One region of the Curtobacterium sp. MCBA15_012 genome, then DNA from elsewhere that is predicted to be linked to it. Evidence: riboswitches for the same ligand, from Rfam matches in the RefSeq annotation. Region 1 holds a riboswitch; the other holds the start of a gene.

Region 1 (7,506 bases):
ACAAGGCACCCCTGCTCAGCCGCAGTGCCGCGGACTGAGCCCGACCGGGAGGCGACGATGCCGTCCATCACCCCGTTCCTCTGGTACGACGACCAGGCCGAGGAGGCCGCGGAGCACTACACGAGCCTGTTCCCGGACAGTCGGGTCGACAGCGTCGCCCGGACGCCCGACGGCACCGCGCTCGTCGTCGAGTTCACGCTGCTCGGCCGGCCCTACCGCGCGATGAACGGCGGCCCCGGGCACCCGCACACCGACGCGGTGTCCTTCCAGGTCGACGTCGACACCCAGGAGGAGCTCGACCGCGTCTGGGACGCCCTGCTCGCGGACGGCGGGAAGCCGGTCGCGTGCGGGTGGCTCGTCGACCGGTGGGGTCTGTCGTGGCAGGTCACGCCGTCGATGATGGGCGACCTGATGACCGGGAACGGTGACCCGGAGGCGAACGCCCGGGTGTTCGCCGCGATGCGCGACATGGTGAAGCTCGACATCCCCGCGCTGCACGCCGCGGCGGCGGGTCGCTGAGGGATCGTCGGAGATGGTCGCCGGTAGGGTGACGGGACCGAACGGCGCCGAGCGGCCGGCGCCGTCAGCGACAGGCTGGAGACCGCGATGAGCAGCCCCGGGCCCGACCTCCGAGACGCCTCGATCGGCCGCGCGTACACCGAGCTCTCGCGCATCACCCGACGCGCGAGCATCCGGGCGCGCGGTGACGACGAGGTCCTCAGCATCGTCGACCAGTCCCTCGTCGACTTCGTCGTCCAGCACCCCGGGTGCATGGCGATCGACATCGCCCGCTACCTGCGCCTGAACCGGTCGACGATCTCGCGGCAGCTCTCCGGGCTCCTCGCGGCCGGGCTCGTGCGGACCACCGACGGCGGCTCGGGCAACGCCAAGCCGCTCGAGGCCACCGAGGCCGGACGGACCGCCCTCGAACGGTCGGTGCGCCTGCACCGCGACGCACTCGAGGAGCGGCTCGCCGAGTGGTCCGACGACGACGTCGCACTGCTCGCCGGCCTGCTCGAACGGCTCGGCGCCGCGGACGAGGCCGGGCTGCCGATGCCCGGACGCGCGGAGTCGTGAGCCGCCGGTGACGACGTCGTTCGTCCTGCTCTCAGACACCCACCTGCCGAAGCGCGCCAAGGACCTGCCCCCGGGCCTCTGGGCGGACGTGGACGCCGCCGACCTCGTGGTGCACGCGGGGGACTGGGTCGACCTGGCGACCCTCGACGCGGTGCAGGGGCGTGCGCGGCGGTTCGCGGGCGTCCGCGGCAACAACGACGGCCCGGAGTTCGACGACCGCCTGCCCCTCGTGGCGCGCTTCGCGGTCGAGGACCTGCGCTGGGCCCTCGTGCACGAGACCGGCGCGTCGACGGGCCGGGAGCGCCGAGCGGACGCGGCGTACCCGGACACCGACGTGCTCGTCTTCGGTCACTCGCACATCCCGTGGGACACCGTCGCCCCGTCGGGGATGCGGCTGCTCAACCCCGGGTCGCCGACCGACCGGCGCCGGCAGCCGCACCACACGTGGATGCGGGGCACGGTGTCCGGCGCCGACCTGTCCGTCGAGCTCGTGCGGCTGCCGCCGCGCTGACGCGTGCCGACGGATCAGCCCGTCGGCATGCGGAAGAACGCGAGCTCCCACGCCGTCGACACCCGGAACGCCCGGGCCATGCGGCCGCGCTCCTCGGCGCTCGCCGCGACCGCGTGCCGCTCGACCCGGTCCGTCGCCCCCGCCGAGGCCGCCGCGAACCCCGGGTCGCCGTACGCTCCGAGCCAGTCGGCGAACGGGTGCCCCTCCGGCGCCCGGCCGAGCTGCGTCCCGACCCAGGCGTAGACCCGGAAGCACGGCAGGACCGCGGCGGCCAGCACCGCCGCCGAGCCGGTGTCGGCCGCCCGCTGCAGGTGTGCGAGGTACCCGGCGCACACGGGGTGCACCGGGTCGTCCGCGTGCGTGCCGGCGAGCCGACGGTGGTGCAGGTCCCGCGCCTCGTCCGCGCAGCCCTGCGCCGCAGCCGCCCAGAAGGCGGACTCCGACCCCGCCGACACCCCGGACCCGGCCGAGCCCGCCGACCCCACCGGCTCCAGCCCCGACCCCGACCCGTCCCCGCTCGCCGCCCGCGCCAGCGCCTCGAGGTGCCCCTGGTACGCCCGCAGGTAGTGCACGTCCTGCGCCAGGTACCCCGCGAACACGTCCGCCGGCAGCGACCCGTCCCGCAGCCCGACCAGGAACGGTGTCGCGAGCGTCTCCTCGCGCACCCCCGCGACGTCGGCCCACCAGCGGTCCGTCCACCGCCGCTCCGGCAGCAGCGCGCGCACGGCGGCACCGTGGTCGACGGGTCCGTTCCCGCTCCCGACCCGCAGCGCGTCCGCCCCGCCGAGCGCCTGCCCGAGCCAGTCCTTCGCCTCGCCGACCGCGAGCTCCCAGTCGCCCGAGGCGGCCGCGAGCGTCGCGACCGCGCTCGACAGCGAGCACCCCGTCCCGTGCGTGTTCGTCGTCGCGACCCGCGGCGCCGAGAAGGTCCGCCGCTCGCCGGACGGCGACACGAGCTCGTCGTCCGCGGTCGGTCCGTCGTCGTGCCCGCCCTTCGCCAGCACCCGGACGTCCCAGGTCCGCGCGACGAGGAGCGCCGGGTCCGCGGCGTCGGCGTCCCCGGCGAGCTCCGCCAGCACGGCGAGCTCCGGTCGGTTCGGCGTCACGAGGTCGGCGAGGCCGAGCAGCGCGCGCACCGCGTCGGTGGCGTCCTCGTCGAGCAGCCGGTCGCCGCTCGTGGCCACCATCACCGGGTCGACGACGACCACCGGCGGCCGGTGCTCGCGGAGCCACGCGGTCACCTCGCGCACCACGGCCGCGGTGCCGAGCATCCCGACCTTCACGGCGTCGACCTCGACGTCGTCGGACACGGCGTCGAGCTGCTCCCGCAGGAACCGCACGTCGGGCACGTGCACCGACCGCACGCCGTGCGTGTTCTGCGCCACGAGCGCGGTCACCACGCCCATCCCGTAGCCGTCGTGCGCCGCGATCGCCTTGAGGTCGGCCTGCAGCCCGGCGCCGCCGGTCGGGTCGGTCCCCGCGATCGCCAGCACGCGCGGCACGACCGGACGCGGGTCCCCGCCCGCGACCGTCGGCCGGGTCACCGTCGGCCCCCGTCCGGCACGGCACCGGCCTGGAGGCGCGGATCGCCGCCCGCGGTCGGGTCCGGCTCCGTCCCGTGGACGGCTCCGACCCCGTCGCGGAGGTCGGCGACGCCGGCCCACGCCGCCAGGTACGCGACCGCCGCCGCGCCGGGGTCGGCCGCCGCGCAGATCCCGGACACCACGGCCACCCCGGCGACGCCGGCCGCGTGGAGCGCCGGGACGTCGTCGAGGCCCACGCCGCCGATCGCCACGCACGGCACGTCGGTGGCGGCCGCGATCCGCGCGACCCCCGCGTGGCCGAGCGGTGCCGGGTGGTCGGGCTTCGTCGAGGTGGGGTGCACGACCCCGACGCCGAGCAGGTCGACGGTGCCGCGGGGCAGCCGGTCGACGGCGGCCAGGTGCGCCGGCGTGTTCGCGGTGAGGCCGACGTGGGCGTCCGGGCCGAGGAGCGCCCGCGCGGCCGTCACGGGCAGGTCGGACTGTCCGAGGTGCACCCCGGCGACCCGGTGTCCGGCGACCCGGGCGGCGAGCGCGACGTCGAGGCGGTCGTCGACCACCACCGTGGCACGGTCGCCCACCGCGTCGGCGACGGCCGCGGTCAGCGCGAGCAGGTCCCGTGCCGAGGCCGTCTTGTCGCGCACCTGCACGGTCCGGACGCCGGCCTGTACCGCGGCGCGGACGACGCCGAGCACGCCGACGCCGTGCCGGTCGCAGAGCGCCCCGTCGGTGACCAGGTACACGCCGAGGTCGGCGGTCACGACCGGACGCCGTCCGTCGTGCCGGCACCGACCGGGGCGGCCGTGACCGTGACGCGGGCCTCGCGGACGACGTCGTCCGGGGTGAGCGCGGCCAGCCGGTCGAGGAAGAGCGGCTGGAACGTGCCCGGACCGCCGGCGTCCCGGGCGGCGAGCTCGGCCGCGACCGTGTGCACCACGGTGGCCGCGACGGCGGCCGCGCCGGGGTCGTCCGGGGCGACCGCGGTGAAGGCGGCGACGACGGCGCCGAGGGCGCACCCGCCGCCCGTGATCCGCGTGAGCAGTTCCGTGCCGTTCGCGACGCGCACCGTCCCGGTGCCGGGCGCGACCAGCAGGTCGACCGGACCCGACACGGCCAGCGCGCCCACGGTCCTCCCGTCCGACGCGGCGACGGCGGCCGCGAGCGCGTCGTCGGGGCCGACCGTGCTGTCCACGCCGCGCCCGCCGGCCGAGGCGCCGAGCACGGCGAGGACCTCGGAGGCGTTGCCGCGCAGCACCGTGGGACGGAGCGCGAGGAGCTCGCGGGCGAGCGCGGTGCGCACCGGGAGCGAGCCGACCGCGACCGGGTCGAGCACCCAGGGGGTGCCGGCGTCGACGGCGGCGGTGGCGGCCTCGACGGACGCGACCCGCGGCTCCGCGTGCGGCGTGCCCGTGTTCACGAGCAGGGCGTCCGCGACGCGGGCGAACGGCCCGGCCTCGGTCGGCACGTCGACCATCGCGGCCGAGGCGCCGAGCGCGAGCAGCACGTTCGCGGTCACGTTCTGCACCACCGTGTTCGTGATGCACTGCACGAGCGGTGCCCGGGCGCGGACGGCCTCGAGCAGTTCGGCGGTGCGGTGTGCCCAGGCAGGGGAGGGCGCAGCGTTCTCCATGGACGATCCCTTCGCGAGTACGAGCTCGAGCAGGTTCGACGGGTGTGATCTCAGCCGCCCGGTGGCGGCACCCCGTGTCTCGAGCGTCACCGTACACGAGCTCCGGGGCCCTGCGGGAGGGGCGTCGGCGAGCGTCCACCACCGGTCCGCCGCCCGGCCCGTGGTCCGGCCCGCCGCCCGGCCCGCGCTCGGTCCGCGCCCGGTCCTCCGGTCGGGGGACGGGCCGCGCGGTGACGTCCAGCGACCTCGCCGGACGGACCCGGGGGACCCTGTGCCAGGGTTGACGGGTGCAGCGCGCAACGCCTCCCGGACCGCCACCCGGCCCCCGCGACCCCGGGGACGCCTGGGCGGTCGGACCCGACGGCACCAAGGCCTGGGGCCGCTTCGGCGCCGCCGGGTTGCTCGTCGACGACGGCGCCGGACGGGTGCTCCTGCAGCACCGCGTCGAGTGGAGCCACCACGGCGGCACCTGGGGGATCCCGGGCGGCGCCCGCCACCAGGGCGAGGACCCCGTGCGCGCGGCGCTCCGCGAGTCCGCCGAGGAGGCCGGCGTGCCGGCCGACGGCGTCACCCTGCGGCACACGTCCGTGCTCGACCTGGGGTTCTGGACCTACACGACCGTCGTGGGGCGCGCCTCCCGGCCCTTCGAACCGGTGATCGCCGACCGCGAGAGCCTCGCGCTGTCCTGGGTGCCCGTCGACGAGGTCGACGACCTGCCGCTCCACCCCGGGTTCGGCGCCTCCTGGCCCGCGCTCCGTGCCGCGGTGCCGACCACCCCGCACGTCGTCGTCGACGCCGCGAACGTCGTCGGCAGCGTGCCGGACGGGTGGTGGCGCGACCGGGCGGGCGCGGCCGGACGGCTGCTCGACACCGTGACGGCGCTCGCCGCGGCCGGGTTGCCGGCGGCGTCGCTCGGGCTCGGGTTCACCCGGTGGTGGCCGCGGTGGACCGTGGTCCTCGAGGGCGAGGCCCGTGCCGCTGCCGACGCCGCGGGCGCGGTCGAGGTCGTGCGTGCCGAGGGGTCCGGGGACGACGCGATCGTGGCGGCCGCCGGAGCCGCCGTCGACGCGGGCGACGCGCCCGTCGTCGTGGTCACGGCGGACCGTGGCCTGCGGTCCCGCGTCGAGGCGCTCGGTGCCGAGGTGCGCGGCCCCGGGTGGTTCCGCGAGCAGGACCACGAGGGCGCTCCGACGACGCCCTGACCGCGATCGCGGGTGGGGGCAGCAGGGTGCTCCCGCGACGCCCTGACCGCGGATCGCGACCAGATCGCCCACCGGGGCCCCGTCGCCGGTACGCTGGCCCCCACGTCGACGGAGACGTGCCGACAGGAGGTCCACGATGGAACGCGTCACGAGAGCCGACGACCGTGTCCACCGTCCTGCGGGGCCGTGGACACCGACCGTGCACCACCTGCTCGCGCACCTGCACGAGCAGGGCTTCGTCGCCGCACCGGAACCGATCGCCCTCGGCGACGTCCTCGAGACGGTGACCTTCGTCCCGGGCACCGCGGGCAACTACCCGTGGACCGCGGAGATCGCGAGCGAGGCCGCGCTCGTCACCTCGGCCCGGCTGCTCCGGCAGTACCACGACGCCGCCGCCACGTACCCGCGCAGCGCAGCCGACGTCTGGTCGCAGGCCGAGCGGCTGCCGGTCGAGACGATCGTGCACGGCGACTTCGCCCCCTACAACTGCGTCTACGACGGCATCGCCGCGAGCGGCCTCATCGACTTCGACACCGCGCACCCCGGCCCGCGGGTCTGGGACGTCGCGAGCGCCGTCTACCGGTTCGCCCCCTTCACGACGGGCGTCGTCGAGGGGAGCACCGCACCGTCCCTGGGCGAGCGGCTCGCCCGTGCCGCGGAGTTCTGCCGCGCCTACGGCCTGGACGACCGGTCGCGCGGTGTCCTCGTCGACACGATGACGGCGTCCCTCGTCGCCCTCGTCACGACGATGGAGACCGAGGCCGCCGCCGGCAACCCGAAGTTCGTCAGCGACCTGGAACACGGGCACGCGGAGCTCTACCGCGCCGACGTGGCGTACCTCGAGGCGAACGCCGACGCGATCCGGGACGCCGTCACCGCGCCCTGACCGGCGGCAGGCGTCCAGCCGCCGTGCAGCCCGCACGCGGCCGGCTCCGACCCCGCCTCGGGTACTGTCGCAGGGCCATGACCGACAGCCCGGCCGACGCCACCCCCTACGAGGTCCTCGGCGTCCCCGCGACCGCCGACGACGACGACCTGCGCCGAGCCTACCGTCGCGCCGCCCGCGAGTCCCACCCCGACCTCGGCGGCGACCCCCGACGCTTCCGCCAGGTGCAGCTCGCCTGGGAACGCATCGGCACGCCCGCGGCACGCCGGGCCTACGACGCGGGATCGCGCGCCACGAGCGGGCAGGGCGCGTCCGGTCCGTCGGGCTCCTCGGTCTGGAGGGACGGCTCCGGTCGCGACGAGTACGCACCTCCGGCAGCGCGTCGCGACTCCCGCCCCCGGGCGCGGTCCCACGGACACCCCGGCGGTCGGTCGCGCGAGGTGTTCCTGCAGGCCGAGCGGGAGTGGGTCGGCCTCGGCGACCCGATCGAGGACCCGTACGACCCCGCGCTCGTCCGCTCCGCCCCGCGGCACGTCCGGCGCCTCCTCGGCGAGGCCCTGGCAGAGGAGGCCACCGCCGCGATCGTCGCCGGCATGGGCATCGGCGTGACGGTGTGGCACGACCTCGACGCCGGGGCCGAGGGCAAGCTCGACCACGCG
Region 2 (7,506 bases), 290 kb from region 1:
GACGCACCGCGTCGCAGCCGCCCGGTGTCCGCGACCCCGCGAGCACGCCGCGCGGCGCCGAGCTGGCGCCAGTCGTCGCCCAGCAGCGTCATCATCCGGATCGCGGCGAGCGCGCCGAGCACGAAGCGCGCCGGCAGCCGGAGGAGCTGCGCGAGCCCGTCCGCCAGGTCGGTGGGGTCGGCCCGGACGAACAGCGCGACGGCGGGCAGCCCCACGGCGAGGACCCGGAGGGCGGTCGCGAGCGCGAGTCCGAGCGACCCGTCCGTGACGTGCGCGAAGCCGAGGTCGAACCACTCCCGCCCCGACGGCCGTCCGTACAGCGCGATGCTCAGGGCGGTCAGCGGCACGGCGGCCAGGAGCGGCGCGGTCCGCAGCAGCAGGGTCCGCCACGGCAGGCGGAGGAGCGGGAGCAGCAGGACCTCGAGCGCGAGGGCGACCGCCGCCGACACCACGTCGAGGCTGAGGACCAGGCACGTCCCGAGTGCGAGCACCCCGAGCAGCGACGCGACGGGCTGCACCCCGCGGATGCCGCGGGGTCGGACGGGAGGCGCGGCTCGCGTCCCGGACACCGGCTCGCCGCCGCCGGTGGTCGCCCCCACCGCCGTGCCCACCTCGTCCGCGGAACGGCCGGGAGCGCGCACGGGCGCAGCTGCGGACGCGGGTGCCTCGGCGGCACCGGCACCAGCACCGGCCACGCCCTCGGGCCCCGCCGTCCCGAGGCCGGCCGGTCGCAGCCCGTCCTCCCCGAGCACGACCTCGTCCGCGTCGAGCGCCCGGACGAGGTCACGGTCGTGCGTCACCGCCACGATCGCGGTCCCGGCGTCGGCGAGCGCACCGAGCCGGTCGACCACGGCCTGCCAGGTGGCCCGGTCCTGACCGGACGTCGGTTCGTCGAGCACGAGGACCGACGGCTCCGCGGCGAGCACCGTGCCGATCGCGAGGCGCCGCTGCTCACCACCCGAGAGCGTGAACGGGTTGGCGTCGGCGAGGTGCTGCAGCCCGAGGTCGTCGAGGACCCGCTGCACCCGCTCGTCGACGTCCGTCCGGCCGAGGGCTCGCGGACCGGTGGCGAGTTCCTCGCGGACCGTCCGGGCGACGAACTGGTGCTCGGGGTCCTGGAACACGGTGCCGATGCGTGCGGCGAGCTCGCGACTGGTCCACGCCGACGGAGCAGGTCCGACGGAGCCCTGCCCGGCGCCGTCGCCGCCCCGCAGCGTGTCGGTCGCGGCGAGCGACCCGGCGGCCGGCGGCAGCAGGCCCGCGAGCGTCAGCCCGAGCGTCGACTTGCCGACGCCGTTCGGGCCGGTGATCGCGAGGACTCGTCCGGCTCGGACCTCGAGGTCGATGCCCGTGCCGACCGGGTGGTGTCGGCCCCGTGCGGTGCCGAGGTCGCGCGCGACGAGCAGCGGCGCACCGAGGACACCCCCGGAGGCTCCCGCCCCGGACAGCCGGAGCACCGCGCCACCGGACCGCGCCGCACCACCCGACCGCGCCGATCCCCGCGCCGGCTCCGACCCGGGCACCCACACGCCGGCCGCGCCGAGCGCCGCACCGTGCTCGGCGAGCACCTCCGCGGGCGGCCCGTCGGCGACGACCCCGCCCTCGGGCTCGAGCAGCACGAGCCGGTCGACCAGGTCGAGCCACGTGCCGATCCGGTGTTCGACGACGAGCAGGGTGGCGCCGGTCTCGTCGAGCACGGCCCGGACCGCGTCGTGGACCTGGGCGACCCCCGCGGGATCGAGGTTGGCGCACGGCTCGTCGAGGACGAGGGCGCCCGGACGCATCGCCAGCACGCCGGCGAGGGCGAGCCGCTGCCGCTGCCCGCCGGACAGCGCGGTCGTCGAGCGGTCGAGCGGCAGGTCCAGTCCGACGACGTCGAGCGCGTGGCGTACCCGGCGCCAGGTCTCGTCGCGCGGGACACCGGTGTTCTCGCAGCCGAAGGCCACGTCGTCCCCGACCCGCGACATCACGGTGTGCGCCTCGGGGTCCTGCATGACGAGGCCGACACGCCCGCGCACCGATCCGGGCGGCCGGTCGTCGACGAGCACCGTGCCCTGCACCGCGGCTGCGGTGTCGTCGTCGGGGTCGGGTTCGTCGGGCAGCACGGCGGCGACCGCACGCAGCAGCGTCGACTTCCCCGCGCCGGACGGCCCGACGACGGCGACGCGCTCCCCCGGGCGGACCACCAGGTCGACGCCGCGCACGGCCCACCTGTCGCGCGCCGCGTAGCGCCAGCCCCAGTCACGGAACTCGATGCCGGCCGCGCCGCTCGACCCGGAGGGCGCACCCACGGCCTCGACGGCGCCGGCGTCCGCGGGCCCCGCCGCGGTGTGACCGGCGCCCGCGGACACGGTCGTCACGCTCGGGAGGCCGCGCTCGACCGCTTGGTGTGCTCGCGTCCCGCGGCGAACTGCGACAGCACCCCGGTGGCGGCGAGCGCCCGCACGACCAGCCACGACCCGGCACCGGCGATGACCGCGCCGGAGACGATGCCGCAGACGACGTAGACGACCTTGAAGCCGGCGTCCAGGCCCGGGTACCAGAGCACCGTGTCGTTCAGGCCCATCGCGAGGCCGGCTGCGGCGCCTGCGAGGACGACCACGGGCAGGCGGTAGGCGCGGTACAGGAACAGCGCGAGGACGAGTTCGGCGCCGAGGCCCTGGACGAGTCCGGCCTCGAGGGTGAGCCATCCCCACTGGGTGCCGAGCAGCGCCTCGACCGAGGCAGCGACGATCTCGGCGTACAGTGCGGCGCCGGGCTTCCGCACGATGATCGCGACGACCGGTCCGGCGAGCAACCAGACGCCGCCGAACAGCGACTGCGAGCCCGGCAGGACGAGCGCGCTCACGGTGCTGAGGGGCTCGTAGCCGAACTCCCAGAGCTTGAAGACGACGCCGATGGCGACCGCGAGGACGCTCGCGACGACGATGTCGACGACGCGCCAGCGCAGCGAGCGCCCGGTCGTCGTGGACGGTGCGGTGGACTGCATGGTTGCAGGCATGGTGCTGACTCCTCCCTGCGCCGGCATGATCCGGATCAGGTTCGACGGTCGGAGCGCCGTTCGCTCCCTCTCAGCCCGGTGGACCCGGACTCCCGTGTGTGTAGGCGTCAGTCTAGACGCGCGCCGGTCGCGCGCCGCGACCCGTGCGCAGACCGGTCGCGTCGGTCGCGTGACGCGACCACGGACGCAACGGGAGGCCCGTGGCGGCGTCGCCACGGGCCTCCCGTCCGTCATCGGGTCACTTCTTGAGTGCGCGCACCAGCTTCGCGAGCGCCTTGCCGGTCACCCAGATGGTCGGGATGCTCACCGCGAGCAGGGAGATGAGGTTCGGCTCGAACTGCAGGTCCTGTCCCGGGCGGCGGACGTACGCGCCCACCGGGATCGAGAGGCCACCGCCCCCGCCGCCTCCGTTGTCGCCGTCGCCGCCGGCACCGAAGCCGTACCAGCCGAGCGACACGGGGATGAGGGTCTGGTCGCCGACCTCGATCGGCTCGCCGTAGTTGGTGGAGACGCCGACCGGGCGCACCTTGTCCGCGATCTGGCTCACGATGTCAGTCATGCGCGCGAGGCTACTCGGCCGTTCCTCCACAGCCCGTGGCCCGCGCGCTGCTGTCCACTGCGGGGCCTCGTCTGCGGACGCGGGCAGGTCACGCCGATATGTTGGCGGGACCCACCACTGGAGGACCGTTTGCACACCTGGCCCGGCAACCCGTACCCACTCGGCGCGACCTACGACGGCAGCGGCACCAACTTCGCCCTGTTCAGCGAGGTGGCAGAGCGGGTCGAGCTCTGCCTGTTCGACGCCGCGGGGCACGAGGAACGCGTCGACCTGGTCGAGGTGGACGCGTACGTCTGGCACGCCTACCTGCCGAACATCGCCCCGGGACAGGAGTACGGCTTCCGTGTGCACGCGCCGTACGACCCCGAGAGCGGGGTCCGGGGCAACCCGTCGAAGCTCCTGCTCGACCCGTACGCCAAGGCGACGAGCGGCGAGATCGACTGGGACCAGTCGCTCTTCTCGTACACGTTCGGCGACCCCGACTCCACGAACGACGACGACTCCGCCTCGCACATGATGAAGGGCGTCGTCATCAACCCCTTCTTCGACTGGCAGGGCGACCGGGCACCCGGGATCCCCTACGGCGAGACGGTCATCTACGAAGCGCACGTCAAGGGCCTCACCGAGACCCACCCCGACGTGCCCGAGGAACAGCGCGGAACGTACGCGGGCGTGGCGCACCCGGCGGTCATCGAGCACCTCAAGCGCCTCGGCGTCACCACGCTCGAGCTCATGCCCGTGCACCAGTTCGTGAACGACTCGACCCTGCAGGAGAAGGGGCTGTCGAACTACTGGGGCTACAACACCATCGGGTTCTTCGCCCCGCACTCGCACTACTCGGCCTCGGGCGACCAGGGCCAGCAGGTGCAGGAGTTCAAGGCGATGGTGCGCGAGCTGCACCGCGCCGGCATCGAGGTCGTGCTCGACGTCGTCTACAACCACACCGCCGAGGGCAACCACCTCGGCCCGACGCTGTCGTTCCGCGGCATCGACAACGCCGCGTACTACCGGCTCGTCGACGACGACAAGCGCTACTACATGGACTACACGGGCACCGGGAACTCGCTCAACGTCGGGCACCCGCACTCGCTGCAGCTCATCATGGACTCGCTGCGCTACTGGGTGACCGAGATGCACGTCGACGGCTTCCGCTTCGACCTCGCGGCCGCGCTCGCCCGCGAGTTCTACGAGGTCGACCGGCTCGCGGCGTTCTTCGAACTGGTGCAGCAGGACCCGGTGGTGTCGCAGGTGAAGCTCATCGCCGAGCCCTGGGACGTCGGCCCCGGCGGCTACCAGGTCGGCAACTTCCCGCCGCAGTGGTCCGAGTGGAACGGCAAGTACCGCGACACCGTGCGCGACTTCTGGCGCGGTGAACCGGCGACGCTCGGCGAGTTCGCGTCGCGCATCTCCGGTTCGGCCGACCTCTACGAACACGACGGCCGCACGCCCAAGGCGAGCATCAACTTCATCACCGCGCACGACGGCTTCACGCTGTACGACCTCGTCGCCTACAACGAGAAGCACAACGAGGCCAACGGCGAGGACAACAACGACGGCGAGAGCCACAACCGGTCCTGGAACTCCGGGGTCGAGGGTCCGACCGACGACGAGACCGTGAACGCGCTCCGACTGCAGCGTCGACGCAACTTCCTCGCCACGCTGCTGCTCAGCCAGGGCGTGCCGATGATCGCGCACGGCGACGAACTCGGCCGCACCCAGTCGGGCAACAACAACGTGTACGCGCAGGACTCCGCGATCAGCTGGATCGACTGGGAGCACGCCGACGACGACCTCGTCCAGTTCACGGCCGACGTGGTCAAGCTCCGGCACGACCACCCGACGTTCCGCCGCACGCGGTACTTCAACGGCCGCCCGGTCCGACGCGGCGAGGGCGAGCCCCTGCCCGACGTCGTGTGGCTCACGCCCTCCGGCGAGGCCATGGACCCCGAGGACTGGGACTCCGGCTTCGGCAAGAGCGTCGGCATGTACCTGAACGGCGACGGCATCCGCGGTCGTGACCGCTGGGGCGAGCGGGTCACCGATGTCGCGTTCCTGACGTACTACAACGCCCACGACGACGTCGTGACGTTCATCCTCCCGCCCGAGGAGTACGCGCCCGGCTGGACGGTGCGGATCGACACCGCCGAGCCCGGCGCCCGCGACGAGGTGCACGAGGCGGGCACACCGCTCGACGTCCCCGCGCGCTCGATGATCGTGCTCCGCGCCGAACCCGACCACGTCGTCTCGACCACGCCGGTCGAGGTCGGCTCGGACGCCGTCACCGGAGCGGGCGCCACGACCCCGACCACCGCCAACCCCGCGGGTGCGCCCGTGGCGTCGGCCTCGGAGGACGGCACCGCGCCCGACGCCGCGGACGCAGATGCTGCTGCGGCTGCGGATGCCGCTGCCGCTGCCGCTGCCGACGCGGGCGCAGACGCGGCCGAGGACGCGGACCCGACCGTCGCCGCTCCCGGCACCGCGCCGGGGGCCGAGGTCGAGGCGGACGCACCGGTCGCGGGCGCGAGCCCGAGTTCGGACGCAGCAGCGGCACCGTCCGACGAGCACGACACCAGCACGACGAACGACGAGCACGACGGACCCGACGCGCTCGACGAACCCGACAGCACAGGAGCACCCGCGTGAGCACCCGACGCGTCCCCACCTCCACCTACCGACTCCAGGTCACGGCGGACTTCGACCTGACCAGGGCAGCCGAGGTGGTGGACCACATCCGCGAGCTCGGCGCCGACTGGGTGTACCTCTCCCCCGTGCTGCAGGCCGAGCCCGGCTCACAGCACGGCTACGACGTCGTCGACCACGGGCACGTCGACACCGAGCGCGGCGGCGACGAGGCCCTGCGCGGTCTCGCCGAGGCCGCGCACGCCGCCGGCCTCGGCGTCCTCGTGGACATCGTGCCGAACCACGTCGGCGTCGCCACCCCCGAGGTGAACCCGTGGTGGTGGTCCCTCCTCGAGCAGGGCCAGGGCTCGCCCGTCGCGTGGGCGTTCGACGTCGACTGGGACGCCGGCGACGGCAAGGTCCGCATTCCGGTGCTCGACGACCGCCTGCTCGACGCCGTGGCCCTCGACCGGTCGGACGCCGACCGCCCCGTGCTCCGCGTCGGCGAGACCGCGTACCCGACCGCGGCCGGGTCCGTGCAGGACGGCGACGACGTGACCGCCGTGCACGCCCGCCAGCACTACGAGTTCGTGCACTGGAAGCGCGCCGACCACGACCTCAACTACCGCCGGTTCTTCGCGGTCAACACCCTCGCCGCGATCCGAGTCGAGGAGCCCGAGGTCTTCGCCGCGTCGCACGCCACGATCGGCGGCTGGTTCCGCGACGGGTTGGTCGACGGCCTGCGGATCGACCACCCGGACGGCCTGTACGACCCGGCTGGCTACCTGCAGGACCTGCACGAGCTGACCGGCGGCGCGTACACGCTCGTCGAGAAGATCCTCGAGCCGGGCGAGCAGCTGCCCTCGTCGTGGCCGGTCGACGGCACGACCGGGTACGACGCCCTCGGCCTGCTCGACCGCGTCCTCGTCGACCCGGTCGGCGAGGAAGCCCTGACCGCCGCCTCCGGTGCGGAGCCGGGCGACTGGAAGCAGCTCACCCACGACACCCGACGCGGCATCGCCGACGGGATCCTCGGCAGCGAGGTCGCCCGGCTCGCCCGGCTGCTCGCGCCGACCGCTCCCGACGTGCCGCAGGAGCGGATCGTCGACGCGGTGGCCGAGATCGTCGCCTCGTTCGACGTCTACCGGACCTACCTGCCCGAGGGCGTCCACAACCTCATCGACGCCCTCGAAGGAGCCGCCGAGGCACGCCCCGACCTCGACGACGTGATCGACCGGATCGCCCCGGCGCTCGTGGACCCGCAGCACGCCGCCGCGATCCGGCTGCAGCAGACGTCCGGCATGGTGATGGCGAAGGGCGTCGAGGA

Evidence for each region. Region 1 has a riboswitch for thiamine pyrophosphate ahead of thiM (hydroxyethylthiazole kinase). Riboswitches for the same ligand answer to the same signal wherever they lie in the genome.
Region 2: another riboswitch for thiamine pyrophosphate. It lies ahead of QOL15_RS05105 (ECF transporter S component); the one in region 1 lies ahead of thiM (hydroxyethylthiazole kinase).

The regions. Positions count from the first base shown of each region.
Region 1 covers NZ_CP126267.1:1,402,112-1,409,617, forward strand. The annotation lists gene QOL15_RS06465 (GNAT family N-acetyltransferase) at 1-38, shown strand, start outside; gene QOL15_RS06470 (VOC family protein) at 58-519, shown strand; gene QOL15_RS06475 (MarR family winged helix-turn-helix transcriptional regulator) at 607-1,077, shown strand; gene QOL15_RS06480 (metallophosphoesterase) at 1,085-1,588, shown strand; gene thiD (bifunctional hydroxymethylpyrimidine kinase/phosphomethylpyrimidine kinase) at 1,603-3,132, opposite strand; gene thiE (thiamine phosphate synthase) at 3,129-3,890, opposite strand; gene thiM (hydroxyethylthiazole kinase) at 3,887-4,759, opposite strand; TPP riboswitch at 4,748-4,844, opposite strand; gene QOL15_RS06500 (NUDIX domain-containing protein) at 5,047-5,961, shown strand; gene QOL15_RS06505 (phosphotransferase enzyme family protein) at 6,098-6,847, shown strand; gene QOL15_RS06510 (DnaJ domain-containing protein) at 6,925-7,506, shown strand, end outside.
Region 2 covers NZ_CP126267.1:1,111,522-1,119,027, reverse strand. The annotation lists gene QOL15_RS05110 (ATP-binding cassette domain-containing protein) at 1-2,351, opposite strand, end outside; gene QOL15_RS05105 (ECF transporter S component) at 2,357-3,001, opposite strand; TPP riboswitch at 2,996-3,107, opposite strand; gene QOL15_RS05100 (hypothetical protein) at 3,240-3,560, opposite strand; gene glgX (glycogen debranching protein GlgX) at 3,690-6,203, shown strand; gene treY (malto-oligosyltrehalose synthase) at 6,200-7,506, shown strand, end outside.